3 regions of the Pontibacillus sp. ALD_SL1 genome follow, and region 2 is predicted to be linked to each of the others. Evidence: a T-box and tRNA genes for the amino acid it is inferred to sense, from the RefSeq annotation. Region 2 holds a T-box; the other regions hold tRNA genes.
What was found. A T-box is a leader RNA that pairs with one kind of tRNA and senses whether it is charged. The one in region 2 lies ahead of serS (serine--tRNA ligase), so its partner is inferred to be a tRNA-Ser.
Positions count from the first base shown of each region.

Region 1: it encodes a tRNA-Ser, which carries the amino acid that the T-box ahead of serS (serine--tRNA ligase) is inferred to sense. The anticodon was not compared.
Region 3: it encodes a tRNA-Ser, which carries the amino acid that the T-box ahead of serS (serine--tRNA ligase) is inferred to sense. The anticodon was not compared.

Region 1 covers NZ_CP062974.1:259,357-262,610, reverse strand. Annotated here, with positions in the region: rRNA gene IMZ31_RS01530 (16S ribosomal RNA) at 1-806, opposite strand, end outside; tRNA gene IMZ31_RS01525 (tRNA-Ile) at 917-993, opposite strand; tRNA gene IMZ31_RS01520 (tRNA-Gly) at 1,004-1,077, opposite strand; tRNA gene IMZ31_RS01515 (tRNA-Pro) at 1,094-1,170, opposite strand; tRNA gene IMZ31_RS01510 (tRNA-Arg) at 1,180-1,256, opposite strand; tRNA gene IMZ31_RS01505 (tRNA-Leu) at 1,341-1,427, opposite strand; tRNA gene IMZ31_RS01500 (tRNA-Leu) at 1,481-1,565, opposite strand; tRNA gene IMZ31_RS01495 (tRNA-Lys) at 1,580-1,655, opposite strand; tRNA gene IMZ31_RS01490 (tRNA-Gln) at 1,666-1,740, opposite strand; tRNA gene IMZ31_RS01485 (tRNA-Asp) at 1,747-1,823, opposite strand; tRNA gene IMZ31_RS01480 (tRNA-Glu) at 1,835-1,909, opposite strand; tRNA gene IMZ31_RS01475 (tRNA-Ser) at 1,920-2,010, opposite strand; tRNA gene IMZ31_RS01470 (tRNA-Asn) at 2,013-2,087, opposite strand; gene IMZ31_RS01465 (SprT family protein) at 2,369-2,815, opposite strand; gene cmpA (cortex morphogenetic protein CmpA) at 2,932-3,045, shown strand; gene IMZ31_RS01455 (Tex family protein) at 3,062-3,254, opposite strand, start outside.
Region 2 covers NZ_CP062974.1:14,765-18,018, forward strand. Annotated here, with positions in the region: gene pdxS (pyridoxal 5'-phosphate synthase lyase subunit PdxS) at 1-774, shown strand, start outside; gene pdxT (pyridoxal 5'-phosphate synthase glutaminase subunit PdxT) at 796-1,386, shown strand; T-box leader at 1,425-1,650, shown strand; gene serS (serine--tRNA ligase) at 1,711-2,985, shown strand.
Region 3 covers NZ_CP062974.1:582,703-585,956, reverse strand. Annotated here, with positions in the region: tRNA gene IMZ31_RS03010 (tRNA-Leu) at 27-108, opposite strand; tRNA gene IMZ31_RS03005 (tRNA-Cys) at 116-189, opposite strand; tRNA gene IMZ31_RS03000 (tRNA-Gly) at 199-273, opposite strand; tRNA gene IMZ31_RS02995 (tRNA-Gln) at 283-357, opposite strand; tRNA gene IMZ31_RS02990 (tRNA-His) at 365-440, opposite strand; tRNA gene IMZ31_RS02985 (tRNA-Trp) at 454-527, opposite strand; tRNA gene IMZ31_RS02980 (tRNA-Tyr) at 548-633, opposite strand; tRNA gene IMZ31_RS02975 (tRNA-Thr) at 649-721, opposite strand; tRNA gene IMZ31_RS02970 (tRNA-Phe) at 730-805, opposite strand; tRNA gene IMZ31_RS02965 (tRNA-Asp) at 852-928, opposite strand; tRNA gene IMZ31_RS02960 (tRNA-Met) at 1,001-1,077, opposite strand; tRNA gene IMZ31_RS02955 (tRNA-Val) at 1,150-1,225, opposite strand; tRNA gene IMZ31_RS02950 (tRNA-Glu) at 1,237-1,311, opposite strand; tRNA gene IMZ31_RS02945 (tRNA-Ser) at 1,325-1,416, opposite strand; tRNA gene IMZ31_RS02940 (tRNA-Asn) at 1,418-1,492, opposite strand; rRNA gene rrf (5S ribosomal RNA) at 1,543-1,658, opposite strand; rRNA gene IMZ31_RS02930 (23S ribosomal RNA) at 1,934-3,254, opposite strand, start outside.

The sequences.
Region 1 (3,254 bases), 240 kb from region 2:
CCTGTTTGCTACCCACGCTTTCGCGCCTCAGCGTCAGTTACAGACCAGAGAGTCGCCTTCGCCACTGGTGTTCCTCCACATATCTACGCATTTCACCGCTACACGTGGAATTCCACTCTCCTCTTCTGTACTCAAGTTCCCCAGTTTCCAATGGCCCTCCACAGTTGAGCTGTGGGCTTTCACATCAGACTTAAGAAACCGCCTGCGCGCGCTTTACGCCCAATAATTCCGGACAACGCTTGCCACCTACGTATTACCGCGGCTGCTGGCACGTAGTTAGCCGTGGCTTTCTGGTTAGGTACCGTCAAGGTACCAGCATTTCCTCTGGTACTTGTTCTTCCCTAACAACAGAACTTTACGATCCGAAGACCTTCATCGTTCACGCGGCGTTGCTCCGTCAGACTTTCGTCCATTGCGGAAGATTCCCTACTGCTGCCTCCCGTAGGAGTCTGGGCCGTGTCTCAGTCCCAGTGTGGCCGATCACCCTCTCAGGTCGGCTACGCATCGTCGCCTTGGTAAGCCGTTACCTTACCAACTAGCTAATGCGCCGCGGGCCCATCCATGAGTGACGGCCGAAACCGCCTTTTACCAGTGAACCATGCAGTTCACTGGGTTATTCGGTATTAGCTCCGGTTTCCCGGAGTTATCCCGATCTCATGGGTAGGTTGCCCACGTGTTACTCACCCGTCCGCCGCTCGATCCACAACAATCACCCCGAAGGGATCATGTTGTTTCACGCGCTCGACTTGCATGTATTAGGCACGCCGCCAGCGTTCGTCCTGAGCCAAGATCAAACTCTCCATAAAGTTAGAGTTTGCCTAGCATCAAATAAATGATTACTGGCTTTAAAAAATAATTTAAAGACATTGACGTTACATGTTGTTTCGTTCAGTTTTCAAAGATCAAATGTTTCTTCTGGTGGGCCTGAGTGGACTTGAACCACCGACCTCACGCTTATCAGGCGTGCGCTCTAACCAACTGAGCTACAGGCCCATATTTATAATGGAGCGGGTGATGGGAATCGAACCCACGACATCAGCTTGGAAGGCTGAGGTTTTACCACTAAACTACACCCGCATATAAAGTTTTCCGATGGTCGGGAAGACAGGATTCGAACCTGCGACCCCATGGTCCCAAACCATGTGCTCTACCAAGCTGAGCTACTTCCCGGAAAAGAAATGGCGCGCCCGAGAGGAGTCGAACCCCTAACCTCTTGATCCGTAGTCAAACGCTCTATCCAATTGAGCTACGGGCGCATGTTTTTTGAAGCGACAAGATTTATTGTATCATGTCTGTTTTATCAATGCAAGCACTTTTTTATTTTTTCTTTGTGACTTCAATGGTGCGGTCGAGAGGATTTGAACCTCCACGGGGTGAACCCCCACTAGGCCCTCAACCTAGCGCGTCTGCCATTCCGCCACGACCGCTCATCATAAATGAGCTTTTAACGCTTGTTAGCGAAGATCGCTTACTGTAATAATGGTGCGGGTGGAGGGACTTGAACCCCCACGTCGAGAGACACTAGATCCTAAGTCTAGCGCGTCTGCCAATTCCGCCACACCCGCACGGTGTGTATAAATGGTGAGCCATGGAGGATTCGAACCTCCGACCCTCTGATTAAAAGTCAGATGCTCTACCAACTGAGCTAATGGCTCTTCATAATAGTGGCTGGCCCAGCTGGATTCGAACCAGCGCATGACGGTACCAAAAACCGTTGCCTTACCGCTTGGCTATGGGCCAAAATAGTGGCGGTCCGGACGGGACTCGAACCCGCGACCTCCTGCGTGACAGGCAGGCATTCTAACCAACTGAACTACCGGACCAAAAAAATAAATGGTGACCCGTACGGGATTCGAACCCGTGTTACCGCCGTGAAAGGGCGGTGTCTTAACCACTTGACCAACGGGCCAGTTAAGAAATGGCGGAGAAGGAGGGATTTGAACCCTCGCGCCGCTTACGCGACCTACACCCTTAGCAGGGGCGCCTCTTCAGCCACTTGAGTACTTCTCCACTGGCTCCAACGGCAGGATTCGAACCTGCGACCGATCGGTTAACAGCCGATAGCTCTACCACTGAGCTACGTTGGAATAAGAATTAATGAAGCATTTGTTTTCGGCTTATTTTGTTTCGCCGACAATTAAATACTTTATCAGATATTGTTTTTGTTTGCAAGGAATTTTTTAAAGAAATTTAACTGGTTTGTTTCGTTTCTTTTTTTGTTTTCCTTAGCGACTTTTAATATGTTACAACACTTTAGTTGCACTGTCAATTCCTCTAACGAAAAAAATGAAATTCATAAAATCGGTTAAAGTGCCGTATCGATGACGGCTATAATAATTTAACACGTGGGTCGTCCAAGGTCAATACATTATTCTATCTTTTTTAACTTCCCTTTGCATTTTCCGCATCGATATTTCGATGTATTCACTCTCTTCATCCGTTTATAGATGTGCCCACAGTCCTCGCATTGATAGATATGATTAGGCTCTCTATACCGGGAAGGCAGCGCCTTACAGAATCGCGGAGATCCGGTTTTCTTTAATAAAGCTCTGAACTCTGGGTCACGATGTTGGTACCCTTTCCCCTCTATATGAAGATGATAATGACATAACTCATGTTTGATTATCCCTTCAAATTCCTCTTCACCTAACTCTGAAAGGTATTTAGGATTCAGTTCAATTCTTCTTTGAGCCGGCAAGTAGCGTCCTCCTGTTGTACGTAGACGGTTGTTCATTATTACCTCATCCGGATATGGCTTCCCAAACCATTCTCTTGATATCTTATCTACCCAGCTCCATAACGCTTTATTTTCCATAGTTTCCCCTCCTTTATCACATATAGGCGTTTATATGCATAACATAAAAGTAACGCTATTACCTTTCTCAATCGCAACATGACGTTTTACATATTAATAGAAAGGTGGTGTCCTTTATGCCTGGTTGGTTACAGCGACAACTGATGAAAGCATACCAGGAAAAGAATTCTTATCAAATCAAGATGCTTAATCAGTGTTGGTATTTCTATAGAAAAAAACACTGCTCGTAAGCAGTGCTTTCTTCTATTATTCAGCAGGTCCTAGCATCGATAAGGCAATCCGCTCTTTTTTCTTATCTACATCTTCGACCCATACGGTTACTACATCTCCAACCGCCACAACATCTAATGGATGTTTCACAAAGCGCTTAGCTAGTTTAGATATATGAACTAAACCATCTTGCTTCACCCCAATGTCTACAAATACGCCAAAGTCTACA
Region 2 (3,254 bases):
GGGGCTGTCGCAGTTATGGCACTCGAGCGCGTTCCGGCAGATATCCGTGCAGCAGGTGGAGTTGCTCGGATGGCTGATCCAACCATTGTTGAAGAAGTAATGAACGCTGTATCTATACCGGTAATGGCAAAGGCTCGTATTGGGCATGTGGTAGAAGCTCGCGTATTAGAGTCTATGGGCGTGGACTATATTGATGAGAGTGAAGTACTAACACCTGCAGATGAAGTATTTCATATTAAGAAGAATGATTATACTGTTCCATTTGTTTGTGGTTGTCGTAATCTTGGTGAAGCAACACGTCGTATTGGCGAAGGTGCATCTATGCTACGCACTAAAGGCGAACCTGGAACAGGAAATATTGTAGAAGCGGTTCGTCACATGCGCGAAGTTCAATCACAGATCCGCCAAGTAATAAGCATGAATGAAGATGAGCTAATGACTTATGCTAAAAACATTGGAGCACCTTATGAACTTCTTCTTCAGATTAAAGAAGAAGGTCGTCTACCTGTTGTAAACTTCGCTGCAGGAGGGATTGCAACACCTGCTGACGCAGCCTTGATGATGCAATTAGGTGCAGATGGTGTGTTTGTTGGTTCTGGAATCTTTAAATCCAATAATCCTGAGAAATTTGCTCGTGCTATTGTAGAAGCAACAACTCACTATGATGATTATAAACTAATCGGAGAACTTTCTAAGGGTCTTGGAACTGCTATGAAAGGTATGGAGATGTCTACACTTCAACCTTCCGATCGTATGCAAGATCGCAGCATGTAATTGATAAAAGGGGAATGCATCATGACTGTAATTGGTGTCTTAGGTTTACAAGGGGCTGTGCGTGAGCACGTACGCTCTATAGAAGCGAGCGGAGCTCAAGCCGTAGTTGTAAAGCGTACATCTCAACTGGATGATATTGACGGTTTGATATTACCGGGTGGTGAGAGTACAACAATGCGCCGTTTAATCGATAAATATGGCTTTTTTGAGCCTTTACAACAGTTCGGACAAAGTGGTAAACCAATCTTTGGAACATGTGCTGGCTTAATCTTATTAGCCGGAAGAATTCAAGGGCAAGATCAACCACACCTTGGTTTAATGAACATGATCGTCGAACGAAATGCGTTCGGGCGTCAAAGAGATAGTTTTGAAGCCTTCTTAGACATTAAAGGTATTGCTAAGGAGTATGAAGCTGTTTTTATCCGGGCACCATACATTGTAGAAGTCGGTGAGGGTGCCGAAGTACTAGCCAAGCAAAATGATAAAATCATTGCGGCTCAGGACGGCCATTACCTCGCATGTGCTTTTCACCCGGAGTTAACAGATGACCATCGTTTAACCGAACATTTTGTAAAAATGGTTGAAGAATCGAAGAAAACACTTGCATCTTAGCAAGAAATTCGCTATTCTTCTTCATAACAACAAATATACGAAACGTGATGATAGGAAGTAGTAACAACGTGTCCTTCTACAGAGAACTGGTGGGTGGTGCAAACCAGTGAAGGAGCGTTGCCAATCCATCCTTGAGCAGATATGCCGAAAGGACAAGTAAGCATATCCGGTGCTGACGCATCGTTACTGAAAAGTAAGCCGGAAGGTGATTTATACCTTCAATAAGGGTGGCATCGCGGGAATATACAAACTCTCGTCCCTAATCAATTGATTAAGGGGCGGGAGTTTTTTGTATGTAGTATACATCTATAAGGAGGAAGTAACATGTTAGATTTGAAATACTTACGTAATAATTTTGATGAAGTGAAAAATAAGCTTCAAAATCGAGGTGAAGACCTGTCAGACTTAGATACATTCGGGGAACTTGATGAGCGTCGTCGCGAGTTAATTCGTGAAACAGAAGAACTTAAGGCAAAACGCAATGAGGTATCTAAAGATATTTCTGCATTAAAAAAGGAAAAGAAAGATGCTGATCATTTAATTACAGAAATGCGTGAAGTAGGGGACCGCATTAAAGAATTAGATACAGAACTTAAAGAAGTAGAGGAACGTCTAGAAACACTTCTTCTTTCTATCCCAAATATTCCTCATGAAAGCGTACCGGTTGGTAGCGATGAGGAGGATAACCAAGTTGCCCGCGAGTGGGGAGAAATTCCTGAATTTTCGTTTGAACCTAAAGCCCACTGGGATGTGGCTGACCACTTAGACATTTTAGATTTTGAAAGAGCATCTAAAGTCACGGGGAGTCGCTTTACATTCTATAAAAAGTTAGGTGCCCGCTTAGAGCGCGCTCTAATGAGCTTTATGATGGACTTACATGCAGAAGAGCATGATTATGAGGAAATGCTACCTCCTTACATGATTAATCGCACAAGCATGACTGGTACTGGTCAACTTCCTAAATTTGAAGAGGACGCTTTTAAAGTAGAAGAGTGGGATTATTTCTTAGCACCTACAGCAGAGGTTCCTGTTACGAACTATCATCGTGAGGAAATTCTGTCCATTGATGACCTACCGCGTAAATATGTAGCATTCAGTGCTTGCTTCCGTTCTGAAGCAGGGTCTGCTGGTCGTGACACGCGTGGTTTAATCCGTCAGCACCAATTCAATAAAGTAGAGCTTGTGCAATTTGTGAAACCTGAAGAGTCTTATGATGCGCTTGAACAGCTTACAGGTCATGCTGAGAAAGTACTGCAGTTATTGAATCTACCTTATCGTGTCATGGACATGTGTACAGGAGACCTTGGCTTTACTGCAGCAAAGAAATATGACATCGAGGTTTGGTTACCTAGTTATAATACGTATCGTGAGATCTCATCTTGCTCGAATTTTGGAGATTTCCAGGCACGTCGTGCAGGTATTCGCTTCCGTCGTGATCAGAAAGGAAAGCCTGAATTTGTTCATACATTAAACGGCTCTGGGCTAGCTCTAGGACGCACAGTAGCAGCCATATTGGAGAACTATCAGCAAGAAGATGGTACTGTAAAAGTTCCAGAAGTCCTTCGACCATATATGGGTGGTAAGGAAGTTATTCAATAAACAGAGTATAATGTCGTAAAAAACTTATACTTGTTATTAAAGAGAAAGGACTTATAAAGAAGTCCTTTCTCTTTTTTAATATTGGGAAGCTAAAGGTGATAACCACACTTCTATTAAAAATTTTAATAAAACCCTTGTATTATACGTGAAGTTCAGGTACAATGGTTTTTGTTGAGTTTTTGAGCATATTTAAATGCGCTCGACATCATTCAACATTTCATAAAAAAATTGTTGAAAATTGTTGACTTTAATAATGTACAATGTTATAT
Region 3 (3,254 bases), 570 kb from region 2:
TTCCATTGCAATGTTAAGTTTTACGATACCGGTGGTCGGGCTCGAACCGACACTCCGTGAGGAACACGATTTTGAGTCGTGCGCGTCTGCCAATTCCGCCACACCGGCATATGAATGGAGGCGGCAACCGGATTCGAACCGATGGTAAAGGAGTTGCAGTCCTCTGCCTTACCACTTGGCTATGCCGCCAAATAAAAATGGAGCGGAAGACGGGATTCGAACCCGCGACCCCCACCTTGGCAAGGTGGTGTTCTACCACTGAACTACTTCCGCGAAAACTCTTGGCTGGCCCAGCTGGATTCGAACCAGCGCATGACGGTACCAAAAACCGTTGCCTTACCGCTTGGCTATGGGCCAATATTTATGGGGCGAATGATGGGGATCGAACCCACGAATGCCGGAGCCACAATCCGGTGCGTTAACCACTTCGCCACATCCGCCATAAAATGAAATTGGCAGGGGTAGTAGGAATCGAACCCACATCGGCGGTTTTGGAGACCGCTGTTCTACCGTTGAACTATACCCCTACTTACTGTAGTAATTATAATGGTGGAGGGGGCAGGACTCGAACCTGCGAACCCAGAGGGAGCGGATTTACAGTCCGCCGCGTTTGGCCAACTTCGCTACCCCTCCACGTTTTTTAAAGTATGCAGGCCAGAGGACTTGAACCCCCAACCTACTGATTACAAGTCAGTTGCTCTACCAATTGAGCTAGGCCTGCACAAAACATGGTGGCTCGGGACGGAATCGAACCGCCGACACACGGATTTTCAGTCCGTTGCTCTACCGACTGAGCTACCGAGCCAGTCTTATGTACTTTACAGTAACAAGAATTTATTTAATTGAAAAAGTGGCGGTCCGGACGGGACTCGAACCCGCGACCTCCTGCGTGACAGGCAGGCATTCTAACCAACTGAACTACCGGACCATTGGTTGCACCTAAAGGTACACAATCATTTGTAATTCGAAGAAGTCTTTTCGACGTAGTACAAATTTAAATTGGTTGCGGGGACAGGATTTGAACCTGCGACCTTCGGGTTATGAGCCCGACGAGCTACCAGACTGCTCCACCCCGCGATAATGTTGAATACTTAATGCATATTCAATTATATGATGTTTGCAATGATCTTGTGCATTGCATTTTTAAAATGGTGGAGGATGGCGGGCTCGAACCACCGACCCCCTGCTTGTAAGGCAGGTGCTCTCCCAGCTGAGCTAATCCTCCATAATATTAAGTGGTGACCCGTACGGGATTCGAACCCGTGTTACCGCCGTGAAAGGGCGGTGTCTTAACCACTTGACCAACGGGCCAGTGAAAAGTTAGTGGCGGAGAGCGAGGGATTCGAACCCTCGAGACCCGTGTTTGGGCCTACACGATTTCCAATCGTGCTCCTTCGGCCACTCGGACAGCTCTCCATGGCTCCAACGGCAGGATTCGAACCTGCGACCGATCGGTTAACAGCCGATAGCTCTACCACTGAGCTACGTTGGAATCATGTCAAAAGACCGTTTGCCTTTTGATCAAAGTCAATAAAGTGACTTGCCTGGCGGCGTCCTACTCTTGCGGGGGTGAAACCCCGACTACCATCGGCGCTGAAGAGCTTAACTTCTGTGTTCGGCATGGAAACAGGTGTGACCTCTTCGCCAAAACCGCCAGACTCTTTATTGATTTTCTCTCTCGTTTTTTCAACGACAAGTTATATTTTATCTTGTTTCGAAAGAAAAGTCAAGAGGTATTTTAGATTTTTTCTAAGTACCTTCAAAACTAGATAAGAATTATGACATCGTGCCTGATCACGTGTTTGCGCTTGAACTGACTTCCAGCTCCAACTCCCAGACCCTAGCGTATAAGTCATCTTTTCTACAAAGGCTAATCGCCTTTTCCGAAAATCTGTCTTATCCGTACGGGTCTAAGCGGTCGTTTGCGCTTTAGATAGATAAGCCCTCGATTTATTAGTATCGGTCAGCTGCACGTGTCACCACGCTTCCACCTCCGACCTATCAACCTTGTCGTCTACAAGGAATCTTACTCACTCGAAGTGATGGGAAATCTCATCTTGAAGTGGGCTTCATGCTTAGATGCTTTCAGCACTTATCCCTTCCGCACGTAGCTACCCAGCTGTGCTCCTGGCGGAACAACTGGTGCACCAGCGGTGCGTCCATCCCGGTCCTCTCGTACTAAGGACAGCTCTCCTCAAATTTCCAACGCCCACGACGGATAGGGACCGAACTGTCTCACGACGTTCTGAACCCAGCTCGCGTACCGCTTTAATGGGCGAACAGCCCAACCCTTGGGACCGACTACAGCCCCAGGATGCGATGAGCCGACATCGAGGTGCCAAACCTCCCCGTCGATGTGGACTCTTGGGGGAGATAAGCCTGTTATCCCCGGGGTAGCTTTTATCCGTTGAGCGACGGCCCTTCCATGCGGCACCGCCGGATCACTAAGCCCGACTTTCGTCCCTGCTCGACTTGTAGGTCTCGCAGTCAAGCTCCCTTGTGCCTTTGCACTCTGCGAATGATTTCCAACCATTCTGAGGGAACCTTTGGGCGCCTCCGTTACTTTTTGGGAGGCGACCGCCCCAGTCAAACTGCCCACCTGACACTGTCTCCGGACCGGATCACGGTCCTGGGTTAGAATGTCAATACAGCCAGGGTGGTATCCCACGGATGCCTCCACCGAAGCTAGCGCTCCGGTATCGACGGCTCCCACCTATCCTGTACAAGCTGTACCAACATTCAATATCAGGCTACAGTAAAGCTCCACGGGGTCTTTCCGTCCTGTCGCGGGTAATGCGCATCTTCACGCATAGTATAATTTCACCGGGTCTCTTGTTGAGACAGTGCCCAATTCGTTGCACCTTTCGTGCGGGTCGGAACTTACCCGACAAGGAATTTCGCTACCTTAGGACCGTTATAGTTACGGCCGCCGTTTACTGGGGCTTCGGTTCAAAGCTTCGCATAAGCTAACTCATCCCCTTAACCTTCCAGCACCGGGCAGGTGTCAGCCCCTATACTTCACCTTTCGGTTTCGCAGAGACCTGTGTTTTTGCTAAACAGTCGATTGGGCCTTTTCACTGCGGCTCCTCCTATGAAGGAGCACCCCTTCTCCCGAAGTTACGGGGTCATTTTGCCGAGTTCCTTAACAAGAGTTCTCCCGATCACCTTAGGATACTCTCCTCGTCTACCTGTGTCGGTTTGCGGTACGGGCACCTCTTTCCTCATTAGAGGCTTTTCTTGGCAGTGTGAAATCA